Regions from separate parts of the Comamonas sp. NLF-1-9 genome, predicted to be linked through region 2. Evidence: predicted binding sites of a transcription regulator. Region 2 holds the regulator's gene; the other holds the start of a gene.
What was found. Region 2 encodes LexA, which represses DNA repair genes until DNA is damaged. Its sites were predicted from a motif close to ACTGTATNNNNATACAGT; they were not measured.
Positions count from the first base shown of each region.

Region 1 (9,245 bases), 1.5 Mb from region 2:
GCTGGCCGGCCTGGCCATCGCCGGGCTGTTGGGCTCGGCCAGCACCATGGCGGGTGCGAGCGATCCCGCGCTGTTCAAGCTGATCACCGCGCGCGACGAGGTGATCGTCGCCGTGCCGCCCGAGGACGCGCTGGCGCCGCGCGCCGAGGCCGGCGCCATCGGCCAGGCGCTGGCCGAGCGCGGCGCGCTGACGCTGTGGCAGTACGCGGTGCGCAAGAACGCCGACGGCGCGCTGGAGCTGGCGCCGCTGCACAAGGTGAGCGTGCTCAAGGCCGACAGCCTGCGCGTGGAGCCCTACGTCGCCAAGCTGCGCGTGCTGCCGCTGCCGCCGGCAAAGTAGCCGGCTCAGCTTTCTATCTTCTGCAGGCAGTAGCCCAGGCCGCGCACCGTGGCGATGCGCACCGGCCCGCGCTCTATCTTCTTGCGCAGGCGGTGCACATAGACCTCGATGGCGTTGTTGCTGACCTCCTCGCCCCACTCGCACAGGTGCTCGACGAGCTGGTCCTTGGACACCAGACGCCCGGCGCGCTGCAGCAACACCTCGAGCACGCCGAGCTCGCGCCCCGACAGCTCCACCACTTCGCCGTCCAGGCTGGCCATGCGCCCGACCTGGTCGTAGGTGAGCGGCCCGTGGCGCAGCACGTTGGAGGTCGTGCCCAGGCTGCGGCGGGTGAGCGCACGCACGCGCGCCTCGAGCTCCTGCAGCGAAAACGGCTTGGCCATGTAGTCGTCTGCGCCCAGGTCCAGGCCGCGCACGCGCTCTTCCACGCTGTCGGCGGCGGTGAGGATCAGCACCGGCAGCGGCGAGGAGCGCGCGCGCAGGCGCTTGAGCACTTCCAGCCCGTGCATGCGCGGCAGGCCCAGGTCCAGGATCAGCAGGTCGAACTCGTGGTTGGTCATCAGGGCCGCATCGGCTTCGCTGCCGTTGGCCACGTGGTCGACCACGGCGCCGGCCGCGCGCAGCGAGCGCAAGAGGGCGTCAGCGAGGACCTGATCGTCTTCGGCGATGAGGATGCGCATGCGGGACTGTCTCCTGGTGCGGGATGCTGGGGGCAGCACGGCGGGCGCTGGAGCGCCTTCGAGTGCCCAAATTCTAGGCGAGCCCGGCGCTCGCCGGCTCAGCGCCCCGCCGCCGCGCCATAGGCTTCCAGGCCGAGCAAGACCACGGCGGCCACCTCGTCGCCCACTTCCGCGCGAAATTCCTCTTGCGCGCGCTCCACGCTGGCGCGAAAGGCCGCGAGCCAGGCCAGGCCGGTCGGAGTGAAGCGCACGATGCGCGCGCGCGCGTCGTGCGGATCGGGCTCACGCACGACCAGTCCCCAGGCTTCGCACTGCGCCACCAGCGTGGCCATGGCCTGCTTGCTCATGCCGGCGCGCTCGGCCAGGTCGGTCAGGCGGTCGCCGCGCAGCGACAAGTGGCGCGTGATGTGCACGTGCGCCGCGCCCACCTTGTCGCGCGCCGCCAGATTGGACAGCGCCAGCGGCACCTGCACGTCACGCGCCATGAGCTGCAGCACGCGCGCGTCAAAACGCCGCGCGGCATGCCCGAGCAGCCGGCCCAGATGGGACTGGCGCCAGCGCTCGTCGGGCATGGGGGTTTGGGGCACGGCTTGATTGTCAGGCAAACTGACCAATTATCTGTGGAAATTTCTTTTATCGACCCTACACTACTGTTCAACCATCCAGTATTCACCGTCCTTCAGCAGGAGTTCAGCATGGACACAGCAAGCAAGAGCACCCCCGCACAAGCCGAAAAGGCCAAGGCCCTGGCCGCAGCGCTGGCGCAAATCGAAAAGCAGTTTGGCAAGGGCACCATCATGCGCCTGGGCGAGGGCGAGGCGATCGAGGACATCCAGGTCGTCTCCACCGGCTCGCTCGGCCTGGACATTGCCCTGGGCGTGGGCGGCCTGCCGCGCGGCAGAGTGGTCGAGATCTACGGGCCGGAAAGCTCGGGCAAGACCACGCTCACGCTGCAGGTGATTGCCGAAATGCAAAAGCAGGGCGGCACCTGCGCCTTCATCGACGCCGAGCACGCGCTCGATACCAGCTATGCGCAAAAGCTCGGCGTCAACGTCAACGACATCCTGATCAGCCAGCCCGACACCGGCGAGCAGGCGCTCGAGATCGTGGACAGCCTGGTGCGCTCGGGCGCGGTCGATCTGATCGTGGTCGACTCGGTCGCCGCCCTGGTACCCAAGGCCGAAATCGAGGGCGACATGGGCGATTCGCTGCCCGGCCTGCAGGCGCGGCTGATGAGCCAGGCGCTGCGCAAGCTCACCGCGACCATCAAGAAGACCAACTGCATGGTGATCTTCATCAACCAGATCCGCATGAAGATCGGCGTGATGTTCGGCAGCCCCGAGACGACGACGGGCGGCAACGCGCTCAAGTTCTACGCCAGCGTGCGCCTGGACATCCGGCGCATAGGCACGCTCAAGAAGGGCGACCAGGCGATAGGCAATGAAACCCGCGTCAAGGTGGTCAAGAACAAGGTCAGCCCGCCGTTCAAGACGGCCGAGTTCGACATCCTGTTCGGCGAGGGCATTTCGCGCGAGGGCGAGATCATCGACATGGGCGTGAACGCGCGCATTCTGGAAAAAAGCGGCGCCTGGTACGCCTACAACGGCGAGAAGATCGGCCAGGGGCGCGACAACGCGCGCGAATTCCTGCGCGAGAACCCTGACCTCGCCCACGAGATCGAGAACAAGGTGCGCGCCAGCCTGGGCATCGCCCTGCTGCCGACGCTGGGCAAGCCCAGGAAGGACGACAAAGCCGACAAGGCCGACAAGCCGGCCAAGGACGCGCCGGTAGCCGCAGAGCTGTAGGCCGCAGTGCTGCGGCGCGGCGCCGGGTACAGGCCCGCGGGTGCTTCCTGCGGGTCTGTAGTTTTGGTCAAATCTGCCTCAAAGCCTTGCTGCACAAGCGCCAGCAGCTCCTATTTTCATAGATGAAGTCTCCCCCTACGCTCAAGGCCCGCGCGCTGCGCCTGCTTGCCCAGCGCGAGCATTCGCGCGCCGAACTCATGGCCAAGCTCTCGCGCCATGTGCAAGAGGGCGAGGACCTGCCGGCATTGCTGGACGCGCTGGCCGCCAAGGGTTTCATCGACGAGGCGCGCGTGGCCGAGTCGCTGCTGCACCGGCGCGCGCCGCTGCTGGGCAGCCAGCGCGTGCTGCAAGAGCTACGCAGCAAGGGCTTGAGCGAGGAGCTGCTGCGCGCCAGCGCCGAGCAGCTCGCGGGCACGGAGCTGGCGCGGGCGCTGGCGGTCTGGCGCAAGCGCTTTGGCGACGGCCCGGTGCCCGCCGATGCGCGCGAACGCGCGCGCCAGATGCGCTTTCTCGCAGCCCGGGGTTTTTCTGGCGAGACCGTGCGCCGCGCGCTCGCGCTCGCGGGCGGGTCGCAGGCGGCATCCGGCTGCGAGCCCGACCACGGGCTCTGAAGCCGCAGCGCGCGAAATACTCAGTCAGCGATCGGCTTGCCAGGCCCGCCAGGCGCGGCCATGTCCAGCTGCATCTGCACCCTGCTCACCAGCGCCTGCACGCTGGCGCGGCGGGTTTCCATCACGTAGTGCGCCACTTCGCGGTACAGCGGGTCGCGCTCGCGAAACAGCAGGCGCAGGCGCTCCTGCGGGTTGTCCACCTGCAGCAGCGGGCGCTTGCGGTCGTGGCGCAGGCGGTGAAAGATTTCGTCGGCGTTGGCGCGCAGGTAGAACACCGGCGCGCAGTGCGTGCGCAAGAGCGCGCGGTTGTCGGCGCGCAGCACCACGCCGCCGCCGGTGGACAGCACGATGGCGCCGGGCTGCGCGGCCAGCTCGGCCAGCAGCGCCGCTTCGTGCGCGCGAAACGCGGCTTCGCCCTGGGCCTCGAAGTAGCTGCGGATGCTGCAGCCCAGGCGCTGCTCGAGCTGCTGGTCCATGTCCACGAAGTCGCAGCCCAGCCGCCGCGCCAGGTGGCGGCCCACCGTGGATTTGCCCGAACCCGGCATGCCCACCAGGGTGCAGCGCGTTGCCATAGCCTATGCTCCGTCAAAAGTTGCTGTCGCTCGCGCGCCCGCGCAGGGCGCGCGACGCTTTTTATACTCGCCCGATGTCCGCTTCCCATCAGGCCACGGGGCTGCAAGGCCCCTGGCGCCGGGTGATTTACGTCACCATCTACGAGATCATCGCCATCATCGCATCCGGCCTGCTCTTCATCGTCATAGGGCAGCAGCCGGGCGAATCCGGCGTGATGGCGGTCGCCGCCTCGGTCATCGCGGTGCTCTGGAACGTCTCCTTCAACGCCGCCTTCGAATGGTGGGAGGCGCGCCAGAGCGTCAAGGGCCGCTCGGTCGCGCGGCGCGTGGCGCACGCGATCGGCTTTGAGGGCGGGCTGGCGCTGATCCTGATTCCACTGATGGCCTGGTGGTTCGAGGTCACGCTCTGGCAGGCGCTGGTGATGGAAGGCGCGCTGGTGGTCTTCTTCCTGGTCTACACCTACGTCTTCAACTGGGGGTTCGACCACTTTTTCGGGCTGCCCGCTTCGGCACAGGCGGGCGTTTGAGCACGCCGGCGATCACGAAGGCCATGATCTTGGGGTCGCACGCAGCGATGGAGCCCTCTTCGACGCCTAGCGCGACCAGGCGGCGAAAGGCCAGGTCGATCTCGGACTTCATGCGCCTGTGCTCGCGCCGGCTGGGTTCGGGCACCTCTTCGTCGCCCACGCGGATCAGGCGCACGCCAAAGGGCTGCACCACGATCTCGGCATAGACCTGCATGCAGGCGCGCGGCAATGCCCAGCTCGCCCAGGTGGCGCAGATCCGCAAGTTCTGCCTGCTCACCAAGGAACTCGATCACGACGATGGCGAGGTCACCGCCACGATGAAGGTGCGCCGCGCAAGCATCTACCAGGCGTATGCGCCGGAGATCGAGGCGATGTATCGTTGAACCGGGCTGTCGGCGCAATGTGATGATTTCAAGCCAAATCGGCCTGCAGCGCCCGCCAGACAAGCGCTGTCAGCTATTTTTTGAGGAGTTACCATGGCCGACGACACCTTGCTCGTCTCGCGTGAGGGCGCCATCGCCACGCTGCAGTTCAACCGCCCCGAGGCGCTCAATGCGCTGAACCTGGAGATGGCGCTCGCCTTCCTCGCCGCGATGCGCGAGATTGCGGCGGACAACACGGTGCGCGCCGTCGTGCTCAAGGGCGCGGGCCGCGCCTTCATCGCCGGGGGCGACCTGGCCGTGCTGCGTGCCAACCCGGTCGAAGGCGCACGCACGCTGCTCGGCCCGCTGAACGAGGCGATCCGCCTGATGCACCAGATGGACGCGCCGATCATCGCCCAGGTGCATGGCGCGTCGGCCGGCGGCGGCTTGTCGCTGATGCTGATGTGCGACTTCGTCCTCGCGGCCGAAGGCAGCAAGTTCAATCTGGCCTACATCAATCTGGGCACCAACTGCGACCTGGGCGGCTCCTGGGCGCTGCCGCGCCTGACCGGCCTGCGCCACGCGCTGGAGATCGCGCTGCTGGGCGAGAGCCTGAGCGCCGAAGACGCGCTGCGCCTGGGCCTGATCAACCGCGTGCTGCCCGCCGGTGAACTGCAAACGGCCACGCAGGCGCTGGCCCGGTGCCTGGCCAGCGGCCCCACCCTGGCCTATGGCCGCATGAAACGCCTGATGCGCGAAAGTTTTGACCGCGACCTGGCAAGCCAGCTGGAGGCCGAGGCACTATCCTTTGAAGCCTGCGCCGGCACCGACGATCTGCGCGAAGGCCTGGAGGCCTTCTTCGAGCGGCGCCCGCCGGTGTTTCGCGGCCATTGACCCTTGATGAACGGAGTTCCCCATGTCCCAACGTGAAGTCTTTGTCGTGGGCACCGCCCGCACCGCCGTCGGCAGTTTTGGCGGTTCGCTCAAGGACGTGCCCAACACCCAGCTCGCCACCACCGTGGTCAAGGCGGCGATGCAGCGCGCCGGCATCGACCCCAAGGCCGTGGGCCAGGTGGTCATCGGCAACGTGATCCCTACCGACGTGCGCGACGCCTACCTCTCGCGCGTGGCCGCCATCGACGCGGGCTGCCCCATCGAAACCCCGGCGTTCAACGTCAACCGCCTGTGCGGCTCGGGCCTGCAAGCCATCGTCTCGGCGGCCCAGGCCATCCAGTTGGGTGACTGCGATGCGGCCGTCGGCGGCGGCTCTGAATCCATGAGCCGCGGGCCCTTCTTTGACACCGCCGCGCGCTGGGGCGCACGCATGGGCGACGCCAAGCTCGTCGACTACATGATCGGCATCCTGCACGACCCCTGGCAAAAGCTGCACATGGGCGTGACGGCGGAAAACGTCGCAGAGCGCTACAAGATCAGCCGCGAGATGCAAGACCAGCTCGCCGCCGAAAGCCACCGCCGCGCCGCCGCCGCGATTGCTGCCGGCCACTTCAAGGAGCAGATCGTCCCCATCGAGATCAAGACGCGCAAGGGCACCGTCGTCTTTGACACCGACGAGCACGTGCGCTCCGACACCACGGCAGAGGCTCTCGCCGGCATGAAGCCGGTGTTCAAGAAGGAGGGCGGCACGGTGACGGCAGGCAATGCCTCGGGCATCAACGACGGCGCGGGCGCCGTGGTGCTGGTCGGCGGCGACCGGCTGCAGGCCCTGGGCGTGAAGCCCCTGGCGCGCCTGGTCGGCTACGCCCACGCCGGAGTAGACCCCAGCTACATGGGCATAGGCCCGGTGCCCGCCACGCAAAAGGTCTTGCAGCGCACCGGCATCAAGCTCGCCGACATCGACGTGATCGAGGCGAACGAAGCCTTCGCCGCCCAGGCCTGCGCCGTCACGCAGGAACTCGGCATGGACCCGGCCAAGGTCAACCCCAACGGCTCGGGCATCTCGCTGGGCCACCCGGTGGGCGCCACCGGCGCCATCATCACCACCAAGGCGATTGCCGAGCTGCAGCGCACCGGCGGGCGCTACGCGCTGGTGACCATGTGCATAGGCGGCGGCCAGGGCATCGCCGCCATCTTCGAGCGGGTCTGAACCCGGCGCGGCCGTGTCCGCGATCCCCGCCGAACTGCTCGCCGCCTATCTGGAGACCGAATACCGGGTGGGCGGCGACGCGCCCTTCGTGCTGCGCATAGGCGAGGCCAGCGCTGCGCTGCGCGCCCTGCACCAGCGCCGGCGGGTGCAATGCAGCGCCTTCCTGAGTGCAGCCAACCCCGGCAGCCAGCTGCTGGAGCCGGCCACCAACGCCCAGCGCCACCAGGCCTTGCTGACGCAGCTGCGCCGCCTCGGTTACGCCCCGCTGCCCGGCCTGGGTCAGCACCCACTCAACGGCTGGCCCGCAGAAGCCAGTTGGCTGGTACCCGGCCTTGCGCGAGAAGCGGCGCTGCAACTGGCCAGGCAATGGGGTCAGATCGCGCTGGTGTTCAGCGCCCAGGACGCCATACCCGGCCTGGTCTTCACGGCCTGTGGATAAGTCATGAATCGGACGTGGACAAGCAGGCACTTGTCCACAGGACCGGGCCGTTGGCCGGATTTGTCCCCAAAGCTGCAACCGCTTGCGGCCGGCTGCAAGACCCGCTTGTGCTTGCGCCAAGTCCTTGAATTTGCAGTGCTTTGTGCACTTGTCCCACGGAAGGCAGGCCACTTACTACTACGACTAGCTTGAATGAATACCTGCAAGAGACAAATGCAAAAGTCGCGCACGCGCCGCCTCAACGCAGCATCGCATACCCGACAAAAATGGCGGCGATCAACCCCACCGCATCCGCCAGCAGCGTACAGGCAAGCGCATGGCGCGTGTGCTTGACGCCCACGCTGCCAAAATACACCGCGAGCACGTAGAAGGTGGTTTCGGTCGAGCCCTGGATGATGCTTGCCAGGCGCCCGACGAAGGAATCGACGCCGTGGGTTTGCAGCACGTCGATCATCAAGCCGCGCGCACCGGCGCCGGAGAGCACCTTCATCAGGCCCACGGGCAGGGCGGGCAGAAAGTCGGTGGGCAAGCCCAGCGCGCCGATGGCGTGGCCGAGCACGGTGAGGATGGCGTCCATGCCGCCGGCCGCGCGGAACACGCCGATGGCAACCAGGATGGCAACGAGGTAGGGCACGATCTGCACCGCCACGTCAAAGCCCTGGCGCGCGCCGTCGACGAAGGCGTCATACACATTGATGCGCCGCCACACGCCGGCGACCAGGAAGAGTGCGACGATGGCCAGGATCACGCCGGCGCCGGTGCTGCCCGCGATGCGCGCGGCCTGCTCGGCCGGCAGGCGCGCGAGCAGCGCGACGCTGCCCAGGAGCACGCCTGCCACGCCCAGTACCGGCAGCAGCAGGCGTGCGCGCCACAAGGGCAGGCGCTGCGCCATGGCGACCGCCAGCACGCCGGTGAGCAGGCCGATGAAGGTGACGATGAGCGTGGGCAGGAAGATGTCGGCGGCGTTGAAGCCGCTGGTGATGCCCTGCTGCAGCGCAACGCTCTGGCGGATCGCGATGACCGATGTCGGAATCAGCGTGAGCCCGGCGGTGTTCATCACCACGAACATGATCTGCGCGTTGCTCGCCGTGCTTTCAGCCTCGCGGTTGAGGGTTTGCAGTTCGCGCATCGCGGTCAATCCCAGGGGCGTGGCGGCGTTGTCCAGGCCGAGCAGGTTGGCCGAGATGTTCAGCGTCATCGCGCCCTGCGCCGGGTGCCCGGCGGGCACTTCGGGGAACAGGCGGCGCAGCAGGGGCTGGGCCAGGCGTGCCAGCAGCTCGACCATGCCGGCCTTTTCGCCCACGCGCATCAGACCCAGCCACAAGGCCATGATGCCGGCCAGGCCGAGCGAGATTTCAAAGCCCGAGCGCGCGCCGTCGAACATCGCGCCGAGCAGGCGCTGGAAGATGTCCACATCGCCCAGCCACCAGCGCACGCAGGCGCTGGCAAAGGCCAGCAAAAAGAACCCGACCCAGACGAAATTGAGCGCCATGGGCGGGTCTGCCGGTTCAGGCAGCGGGCTGCTCGCCGCCCAGGGCTTCGATCAGCGCGGGTAGCATCTGGCTGAGTTCGCCGGTGTAGAGCGCAAGATTGGCGTCGAAGTCGTCATCGCTGCGCTGGTTTTCCTGAGCCTGGGTTTCCAGCAGCGCCAGGCGGCGCAGTTGCAGGCCTTCGGTCAGCACGAAGCTCACGCGCGCCTGCCAGCTCATGGCCAGGCGCGTGGGCAGCTTGCCGGCGCGAATGTGCTCGGGCACTTCGTCGATGTCCAGCGGATGGCGGGCGTAGCGCACCGCGGCCTTGTCGGC
Region 1 covers NZ_CP078069.1:2,412,223-2,421,467, reverse strand. Annotated here, with positions in the region: gene KUD94_RS11630 (hypothetical protein) at 1-340, shown strand, start outside; gene KUD94_RS11625 (response regulator transcription factor) at 346-1,020, opposite strand; gene KUD94_RS11620 (MarR family winged helix-turn-helix transcriptional regulator) at 1,119-1,592, opposite strand; gene recA (recombinase RecA) at 1,716-2,825, shown strand; gene recX (recombination regulator RecX) at 2,948-3,436, shown strand; gene KUD94_RS11605 (shikimate kinase) at 3,457-4,008, opposite strand; gene KUD94_RS11600 (PACE efflux transporter) at 4,083-4,535, shown strand; partial or broken gene KUD94_RS11595 (TetR/AcrR family transcriptional regulator) at 4,534-4,758, opposite strand; gene KUD94_RS11590 (hypothetical protein) at 4,748-4,918, shown strand; gene KUD94_RS11585 (enoyl-CoA hydratase/isomerase family protein) at 5,012-5,791, shown strand; gene KUD94_RS11580 (acetyl-CoA C-acyltransferase family protein) at 5,814-7,001, shown strand; gene KUD94_RS11575 (DUF3293 domain-containing protein) at 7,015-7,440, shown strand; gene KUD94_RS11570 (nucleoside recognition domain-containing protein) at 7,679-8,932, opposite strand; gene KUD94_RS11565 (recombination-associated protein RdgC) at 8,949-9,245, opposite strand, start outside.
Region 1: recA (recombinase RecA) is a predicted target of LexA. The motif match lies at 1,670-1,687, and genes of this name have one in related genera.

Region 2 (9,245 bases):
GAGGTGGGTGATGAGCCGCTGCTGCTGGCGCGGCGCACCGGCGTGCCGGTCTTCGTGGCCGCGCGGCGCGCCGATGCCGGGCGCGCGCTGCTGGCGGCGCACCCGGACTGCAACATCCTGGTCTGCGACGACGGACTGCAGCATCTGGCGCTGGCGCGCAAGCTGGAAATTTGCGTCTTCAGCGAGACCGGCGTGGGCAATGGCTGGCTGCTGCCCGCCGGCCCGCTGCGCGAGGCCTGGCCGCGACCGGTGGATGCGCTGCTCTACCACGGCGCGCCCCCCGTCCCGGCGGGCAGCGCGCCCGCGTTTGCGCTGCGGCGCACGCTGGCGCCCTGCGTGGTGAATGCGGCGGGCGAGCAATTGCCCTTGCAGCGCCTGCGCGGCCAGCCGCTGCATGCGCTGGCGGGCGTGGCCGCGCCCGAGGCCTTCTTTGCCATGCTGCGCGCGCGCGGTCTGACGCTGGAGCGCACCGAGAGCCTGCCGGACCACTTTGCTTTCGATAGCTGGCAGCGCCCGTCAGGCAAGGGTTTGATCCTGATTTGTACCGAAAAAGACGCGGTCAAGCTCTGGCGCCTGCACCCCGAGGCTTGGGCGGCGCCCTTGCAGGTCGAGCTCGATCCGGCATTCTTCGCCTGGCTGGACGCGCGCCTGGCGCCACTATCATCGACCCCAGCCGGAGAAAGCCATGGACCCGAAACTGCTTGAACTGCTGGTGTGCCCCGTGACCAAGGGGCCGCTCACTTACGACCGCGAGCGCCAGGAGCTGGTCTCGCACAGCGCGCGCCTGGCCTATCCGGTGCGCGACGGCATCCCCGTCCTGCTCGAGACCGAAGCGCGCACGCTCAGCGACGACGAGCTGGAAAAGAAGCCGTGAGCGCGGCGGCCTTCACCGTCGTCATCCCCGCGCGGCTGGCCTCCAGCCGCCTGCCGCGCAAGCCCCTGGCCGACATCGCCGGCAAGCCCATGGTGGTGCGCGTGGCCGAGCGCGCGCTGCAAAGCGCCGCCGCGCAGGTCTGGGTGGCGGCCGACGCGCCCGAGATCATCGACGCCTGCCAGGCCCACGGCGTGCAGGCGCTGCCCACGCGCGCCGACCACGCCAGCGGCAGCGACCGTCTGGCCGAAGCCTGCGCGCTGCTGGGCCTGCCCGAGGATGCGGTGGTGGTGAACGTGCAGGGCGACGAGCCGCTGATGGCGCCCGGCCTGATCGATGCCGTCGCGGCCCTGATGCAGCGCCACGCGCACTGCCCCATGGGCACGGCCGCACATCCGATCGCCAGCGCCGCCGACTTTGCCAACCCCAACGTGGTCAAGGTGGTGCTCGATGCCCGGGGCCGCGCCAGCTACTTCAGCCGCGCGCCCATCCCGCATGCACGCGGCGCGCAGCCGGGCGGCGCCTGGTGGCAGGATGCGGCCGCCGCCGGGCTGGCGCCGCTGCACCACATCGGCATCTACAGCTACCGCGCGGGCTTCGTGCAGACCTTTGCACGCCTGGCGCCCGCGCCCACCGAGCAGCTCGAGCAGCTCGAGCAGCTGCGCGCGCTCTGGCACGGCCATGCGATCGCGGTGCACGTGACCACCACGGCCCCCGGCGCGGGTGTGGATACGCCGCAGGACCTGGAGCGCGTGCGCGCCCTGTTTGCCGCCGGCGGCGCACCTGCCTGAGAGGGCGCCCTGTAAGCGGGGCGCCAGCGCACGCGTGCTATTCTCAAACGCTGTTCACGCACGGCCTGGCGCGTGCGGCCCGATTTCAAAACTGACGAGAGAGAGTCCCCATGAAATTGATCCTGCTTGGCGCTCCCGGCGCTGGAAAAGGCACGCAGGCTGCCTTCATCTGCAAGCAATTCGGCATCCCGCAGATTTCCACCGGCGACATGCTGCGCGCCGCCGTCAAGGCAGGCACGCCGCTGGGGCTGCAGGCCAAGGCGGTCATGGACGCGGGCCAGCTCGTGAGCGACGACATCATCATCGGCCTGGTCAAGGAGCGCATCGCCGAGCCCGATTGCGCCCAGGGTTTTCTCTTCGACGGCTTTCCGCGCACCATCCCGCAGGCGGACGCGATGAAGGCGGCGGGCGTCAAGCTCGATTACGTGCTGGAGATCGACGTGCCGTTCGAGGCCATCATCGAGCGCATGAGCGGGCGGCGCAGCCACCCGGCGTCCGGGCGCACCTACCACGTGAAGTTCAACCCGCCCAAGGTCGCCGGCAAGGACGACGTGACGGGCGAAGCGCTGGTGCAGCGCGAGGACGACAAGGAAGAAACCGTCAAGAAGCGCCTGCAGGTCTACAGCGACCAGACGCGCCCGCTGGTGGACTACTACCGCAACTGGGCCAGCGCCGACCCGGCCAACGCGCCCAAGTACCGCGCCATCAACGGCCTGGGCGGCGTCGACGAGATCACCGCGCGCGCGCTCGAGGCGCTGAGCCACTGAGAGCTTGAGAGGCAATCCCCCATGCCCGCTCTGCACGCCAAAACACCACCACTCTTGGTTGCAAATACTCGCCATGGCCCCAGCCATGACTGCGTTTTGCATCTCGATGGGCGGCGTTTTGACGCGCCTTTCGGGCACGGACAATTTCCTCGCAAGCTCTGAGGCGCCGGCGCGCAGGCTGCGCGCTCAGGCTTGCTGCATCAAGTCGAGCATCAGGCTGATGCGCGCCTTGACCGGGCTCAGGCCCTCGGCGTCGCGCCAGGGCCGGCCCGCGATCGCCGCCATGTGCCCGAGCGGGCAGCGCGAGGCAATGCGCACCTGCACCCCGGCATCCACCGCACGCGCGAGCGCCGGCTGCAGCGCCTGATGCAGCGTGCCGTTGCCGGTCGCGGCGACGACGATGCCGCGTACCCCGCCGGCCACCATCCAGTCGATCAGCGCGCCGTCGGCCCCGGCGTGGCTCAGGGCGATCTCCACCCGCGGCCAGGGCGCTTGATTGAAGGCGCGCGATTGCAGCAAGGCGCCGTGGCGCGGTGCGCCGGCCGCGGGCGCCGCACCGTGCGCCCAGCGCAACTGCCCGGCCTCCACCCAGCCGAGCGGGCCGCTGCCCAGCGAGGCAAACGCGTCGAGCCGCTGCGGATGCAGCTTGCTCACCGCGCGGGCGCCGTGCACCGTGCCGAGCGCGGACACCAGCACGCCGCGCGCCTGCGGGTGCGCGGCCAGCAACACCGCGTCCAGCAGGTTCTGCGGGCCGTCGGACAGCAGCGCGGTGGCCGGGCGCATCGCGCAGGTCAACACCACGGGCTTGTCCGCGGGCAGCAGCTCGTGCAGCAGCCAGGCGCTCTCTTCCAGCGTGTCCGTGCCGTGCGTGACGACGATGCCGGCCACCTGCGCGTCGGCCAGCAGCTCGGCGCAGCGCCGCGCAAGGCGCAGCCAGGTGGCGTGGTCCATGTCCTTGCTGTCGATCTGCGCGAGCTGCTCGGCTTGCAGCGCCATGCCGGCGGCCTGCTGCAGGCCCGGCACCGCCTGCACCAGCGCGTCTACGCCCAGTTGCGCGGCCAGGTAGGCATGGCCACCGGCCGCGCCGGTGCCGGCAATGGTGCCGCCGGTGCCGAGGATGACGATCTTTTTGTCCATGGTGCTTGCAACTTTCTCAAAACTGTCGAAAAATACAGCTACTGTATCGATACACAGTCACTGACCTGTAGCCCATCCGGAGCATTTCATGACCGACCAGCCCAAACTCACCGGCCGCCAGCAGCAGATCCTGGAACTGGTAGAGCGCGCCATCGCCCAGACCGGCGCGCCGCCCACGCGCGCCGAGATCGCGCAGCAGCTGGGCTTCAAGTCGGCCAACGCGGCGGAAGAGCACTTGAAGGCGCTCGCGCGCAAGGGCGTGATCGAGCTGCTCAGCGGTACCTCGCGCGGCATACGCCTGCGCGCCAGCGCGCTGCGCCAGATCCATGCCGAGCGCGGCGTGCAGCTCGGCCTGCCGATGGCGGGGCTGGCCCAGCTCACGCTGCCGCTCATCGGCCGCGTGGCCGCCGGTTCGCCGATTCTCGCGCAGGAGCACGTCGACCAAAGCTACACCATAGAAGGCTCGCTGTTCGCGCACAAGCCGGACTATCTGCTCAAGGTGCGTGGCATGTCCATGCGCGACGCCGGCATCATGGATGGCGACCTGCTCGCGGTGCAGGCCACGCACGAGGCGCGCAGCGGCCAGATCGTGGTCGCGCGCCTGGGCGACGAGGTCACCGTCAAACGCCTGCGCCGTAGCGGCGGCCAGATCGAGCTGTTGCCGGAAAACCCCGACTACCCGGTGATCCGGGTGCACCCCGGCGAGCCATTCGAGATCGAAGGCCTGGCGGTCGGCTTGATACGCAACACCATGCTGATGTAGGGCATGGCCGGCACGGCCCCGGGTGGCGGGCGTCTGGCCGGGCACGCTGCATGCGCCAGCGCGCTCGGTCAACCCTGGGGCGTGCTTTTCCTGTGGCAATCCTGCCTGTGTTCAAACCCTGTGGAGTCTCACATGCAGCTTGTTCAGTCCGGTCAGCGCCCGCTGCCTCTTTTTTCCCCGGCCCCGCACGGCAAGGTGCTCGCGCTGCGGCCAGTCGCGCGCCAGCGCCCCGCTGCACCCGCCCCTGTGCCGGCGCGGCCCTCGGCGCACCGGCCGCTGCGCCTGGTGCTGCGGCATGCGGACGATGGTTCCTGCCGGCTGATGGCTTCGGGCCGGCTGGCCGATGTCTGCGCCGAACTCAATCGCCTGGCGCTGGGCTGAGGTGCGGCAGTCGCGGGCCTGGGCGCAACGCGGCAAGAGGCCCACCAAGGCAGCCGCAGGCCAGCCGGCGCCGCTGCATCAGAGTTGCAACTGGGCCCAGATCTTGTCCAGACGCTTGCTGCTTGCGGGGTAAGGGGTGCGCAGCTCTTGCGCAAAAAAGCCCACGCGCAGCTCTTGCAGCATCCAGCGGTATTCCTGCATGCGCGCGTCTTCCTGGCCCTTGCGTTCGGCAAACAGGCGCCAGTAGCGCTGCTCCAGCGGTTGCAGCTCGCGCGTCCTGGCTTCGTCGCGCGCGGGGTCGGCGCGCAGCTTGTCCAGGCGCAGCACGATGGCCTTGAGATAGCGCGGGTAGTGCTGCAATTGCGCCCAGGGGGTGTCGAGCAGGAAGTTCTTGTTCATCAGGATCTGCAGTTGCCGGCCTGTGTCTTGCGTGGCCAGCGGGGCGTTGCGCGTTTCCTTGATCTTGCGCTGGGCCAGTGCGTACTCTTGCAGGATGGCGGCGCACAGGCGCGCCACTTCGTTGGCAATCAGGGTCAGGCGCGCGCGCCCTTCCTGGATGCGCTGGGCAAATTCCTGCGCGTTCACCGGCAGCGGCGGCTGCAGGAAGGCGCGCTCAAGCGCCAGGTCGATGATCTGCTTTTGCAGCTCCTCCTGCGTGCCCAGCGGCATGTAGGCCACGGCCATGCGCTGCAGGTCGGGGATGTTTTTGGCCAGGTATTTGAGCGCGTCCCTGATCTGCAGCGCCACCAGGCGCCGCAGGCCCACCAGGTGGCGCGCGGCTGCCAGCTCGGGCTCGTCGAACACTTCGATGCCCACGCCCTCGCCACGGTCGATCAAGGCCGGAAAGCCGACCAGACTCTGGTTGCCGCGCTGGATTTCCAGCAGCTCGGGCAGCTCGCCAAAGGTCCATGCGGTGTAGAGCGCATCGGCCTGTCCGGGCGCGGGTTTCTCATTTTCAGGAGCTGCTGGCGCTTGATTGGCAACGATTTCATATGGTTTAGTGCCTGAAACCGGCTTGGAATCTGCGCCAGCAGCTATCTTCAATGAAGCAAGCGCCTGAAACGCCCCGCGCGCCTGGCCGCCCCACTGCGCCTTGAGCGTGGCCAGTTGCCGGCCTTGCCCGAGCTGGCGGCCGTGCTCGTCCACCACGCGAAAGTTCATGAACAAGTGCGGGCTGAGCATGTCGAGCTTGAAGTCGGCGAGCTTGATGTCCAGCCCGGTTTCCTCGCGCGCCTGCTTGAGCAGCACGTCCAGCAAACCGCCTTGCTCGCGCCCGCCGCGCGAGAGCAGCAGATCGGCCAGGCGCCGGGCGTTTTCCGCCAGCGGCACGAAGCGGCTGCGCGGGCGCTGGGGCAGGCTTTTGAGCAGTGCCTGGATCTTGTCCTTGAGCATGCCCGGCACCAGCCACTGCGCGTCCTCTTCGCTCGCCTGGTTCAGGGCAAACAGCGGCAGCGTCAGCGTCACGCCGTCGCGCGCGTCGCCGGGAGCGTGCAGGTAGCTGGCGGCGCAGTCCACGCCGCCCAGGCGCACGAGTTTGGGGAAGCGCTCGGTGGTGATGCCCGCGGCCTCGTGGCGCATCAGCTCTTCGCGCGTGATGCGCAACAGCTGCGGCTCGGCCTTGACCGCCTGGCGAAACCATTTGTCGAAGGTCGCGCCGCTGTAGATGCCTTCGGGAATCGCCTGGTCGTAGAAGGCGTAGATCAGCTCGTCGTCCACCAGCACGTCTTGGCGGCGGCTCTTGTGCTCGAGCTCTTGCACCTTGTGCACCGCCTTGCGGTTGGCGGCGAGAAAGGGCCAGTCGCTGTCCCATTCGCCCTCGACCAGCGCGCGGCGGATGAAGAGCTGGCGCGCCTCGTGCGGGTCCACGCGGCCATAGCTCACGGCCCGGTGGTTGTAGACCACCAGACCGTAGAGCGTGGCGCGCTCGAGCGCGATCACGTCCGCCTGCTTCTTGCTCCAGTGCGGCTCCAGCAGCTGCTTCTTCAAAAGGTGCGCGCCCACCTCCTCCAGCCACTGCGGCTCGATCGCGGCAATGCCGCGCCCGTACAGGCGCGAGGTCTGCACCTGCTCGGCCGCAACGATCCAGCGCCCCGGTTTTTTGGACAGGTGCGCGCCCGGGTGCGGATAAAACCGGATGCCGTGCGCGCCCAGCCAGGCGTCCGCGTCTTCGCCCTTGAAGCCGATGTTGCCCAGCAGCCCCGCGAGCATGGACAAATGCACTGCCTCATAGCCCGCAGGCTCGGTGTTGAGCGCCCAGCGTTGCTCGCGCACCACGGTGAGCAACTGGCTGTGGATGTCGCGCCACTCGCGCACCCGGCGCAGGTTCAGGTAGTTCCTGCGCAGCAGCTGCTCCCATTGGCGGTTGCTCAGCTTGTGGGTGTCGCCTGGCGGGGAGATGGCTTGAGCGCCCTTGGCGGAAGATTCGTTGTCCGGGGGGCGTCCGCCCCCACCCCTGCCCTCCCCCAGAGGGGGAGGGAGCGAACTTCCGCTGCTCTGGTCTGCGCTCCTTCCCCCTCTGGGGGAAGGTTGGGATGGGGGCAAACCGCGCTTTTCCACCGGCAAAAACGCCTGGCTGCGCGCATGCGCCGCCGCAGTCTGCCCCGCAGCCGCCATCTCCCGGCGCGACTGCGCCACCAGCTTGCCCCCGCGCGCGTCGTGCAGCCAGTTCCACAGGCGCACGTAGCCGCTGAACTCGCTCTTTTCGTCGTCGAACTTGGCGTGCGCCTGGTCCGCCTGAGCCTGGGCCTCCAGCGGGCGGTCGCGCACGTCCTGCACCGACAGCGCGGCGGCAATCACCAGCACCTCGGCGAGCGCGCCCCGGCCGCGCGCCTCCACGATCATGCGGCCCACGCGCGGGTCCAGCGGCAGGCGGGCGAGCTCGCGCCCCATGGGCTGCAGCGCGCCCTGCTCGTCGACCGCGCCCAGCTCTTGCAAGAGCTGGTAGCCGTCGGCGATCGCCCGGCCCGAGGGCGCTTCGAGAAAGGGGAAATTGACCACGTCGCCAAGGCCGAGCGACTTCATGCGCAGGATTACACCGGCCAGCGACGAGCGCAGGATTTCGGGGTCGGTGAAGCGCTCGCGCTGCGCGAAATCCTCTTCGCCGTACAGCCGGATGCAAATGCCATTGGCCACGCGCCCGCAGCGCCCGGCGCGCTGGTTGGCCGCCGCCTGGCTGATGGGCTCGACCAGCAGTTGCTCTACCTTGCTTCTGAAAGAATAGCGCTTGACGCGCGCCATACCTGCGTCAATCACGTATTTGATGCCGGGCACCGTGAGCGAGGTTTCGGCCACGTTGGTCGCCAGTACGATGCGGCGCGCGCCGTGGTGCTCGAAGATGCGCTCCTGCTCGGCCTGCGACAGGCGCGAAAAGAGCGGCAAGACCTCGGCGCTGCGCAGCAGCGGCTGGTGTTGCAAATGCTTTTTCAGATGGTCGGCCGCCTCGCGGATCTCGCGCTCGCCGGGCAGAAACACCAGGATGTCGCCGCCGCGCCCGGCGCCCGCCCCGCCCCAGAGTTCATCGACCGCGTCGGCAATCGCGTCGTTCAGGTCGTAGTCCTTCTTCTCCTCCCAGGGGCGCCAGCGCAGCTCCACCGGCCAGGTGCGCCCCGACACCATGATGACCGGCGCGGGCTCTCCGGCGGGGCTGGCAAAGTGGCGCGCAAACCGCTCGGCATCGATGGTGGCCGAGGTCACCACCACCTTCAGATCGGGGCGGCGCGGCAGGATCTGCTTGAGGTAGCCGAGCAGAAAATCGATGTTCAGGCTGCGTTCGTGCGCCTCGTCGATGATCAGCGTGTCGTACGCCTTGAGCAGCGGGTCGCCCTGGGTCTCGGCCAGCAGGATGCCGTCGGTCATCAGCTTGATCGAGGCGCCCTTGTGCAGCGTGTCGGCAAAGCGCACCTTGTAGCCCACCACCTCGCCCAGCGGGGTGTTCAGCTCCTGGGCGATGCGCTTGGCCACGCTGCTGGCTGCGATGCGCCGCGGCTGCGTGTGGCCTATCAGGCGGCCCGGCCGCCCCTCGGGCGCATTGCAGCGCCCGCGCCCGAGGGCGAGAGCCATCTTGGGCAGTTGCGTGGTCTTGCCGGAGCCGGTTTCGCCGCAGACGATGACGACCTGGTGCTCGCGCATCGCCTCCATGATGTCCTCGCGGCGGGCAGAGACGGGAAGGGATTCGGGAAAGCGGATATCTGGCGCCATGAAGCACCCGATTATCCCAAGCCCTGCGCCGCAGCGCCGGCACTCTGCGCGCGCCCGGGACCGGCGCAGCACCCCGAGCCCGTCGGCGCCCGCCCTGCGGGAGCGCAAATGCGACGCTGTAACACCTTGACGCCCGCCGGCGCACCCCTCTTGCCTATGATGCCGCGGCCCGCCCGGCGCCAGCGCCGTGCGCAGGGGGCACCAATGCAATGAGGGAGGACAAGATGCACAAACACCTGTGGCTCGCGCTCATGCTGGCCGCGGCGCTCGTCGGCGGCTGCGGCGGAGGCTCTTCGGCGGAGCCGCCCGCTCCAAGCCCGGCGCCGGCGCCGGCTCCC
Region 2 covers NZ_CP078069.1:860,412-869,656, forward strand. Annotated here, with positions in the region: gene lpxK (tetraacyldisaccharide 4'-kinase) at 1-705, shown strand, start outside; gene KUD94_RS04245 (Trm112 family protein) at 686-874, shown strand; gene kdsB (3-deoxy-manno-octulosonate cytidylyltransferase) at 871-1,662, shown strand; gene adk (adenylate kinase) at 1,773-2,429, shown strand; gene KUD94_RS04260 (asparaginase) at 2,616-3,566, opposite strand; gene lexA (transcriptional repressor LexA) at 3,655-4,329, shown strand; gene KUD94_RS04270 (hypothetical protein) at 4,462-4,710, shown strand; gene hrpA (ATP-dependent RNA helicase HrpA) at 4,789-8,907, opposite strand; gene KUD94_RS04280 (hypothetical protein) at 9,132-9,245, shown strand, end outside.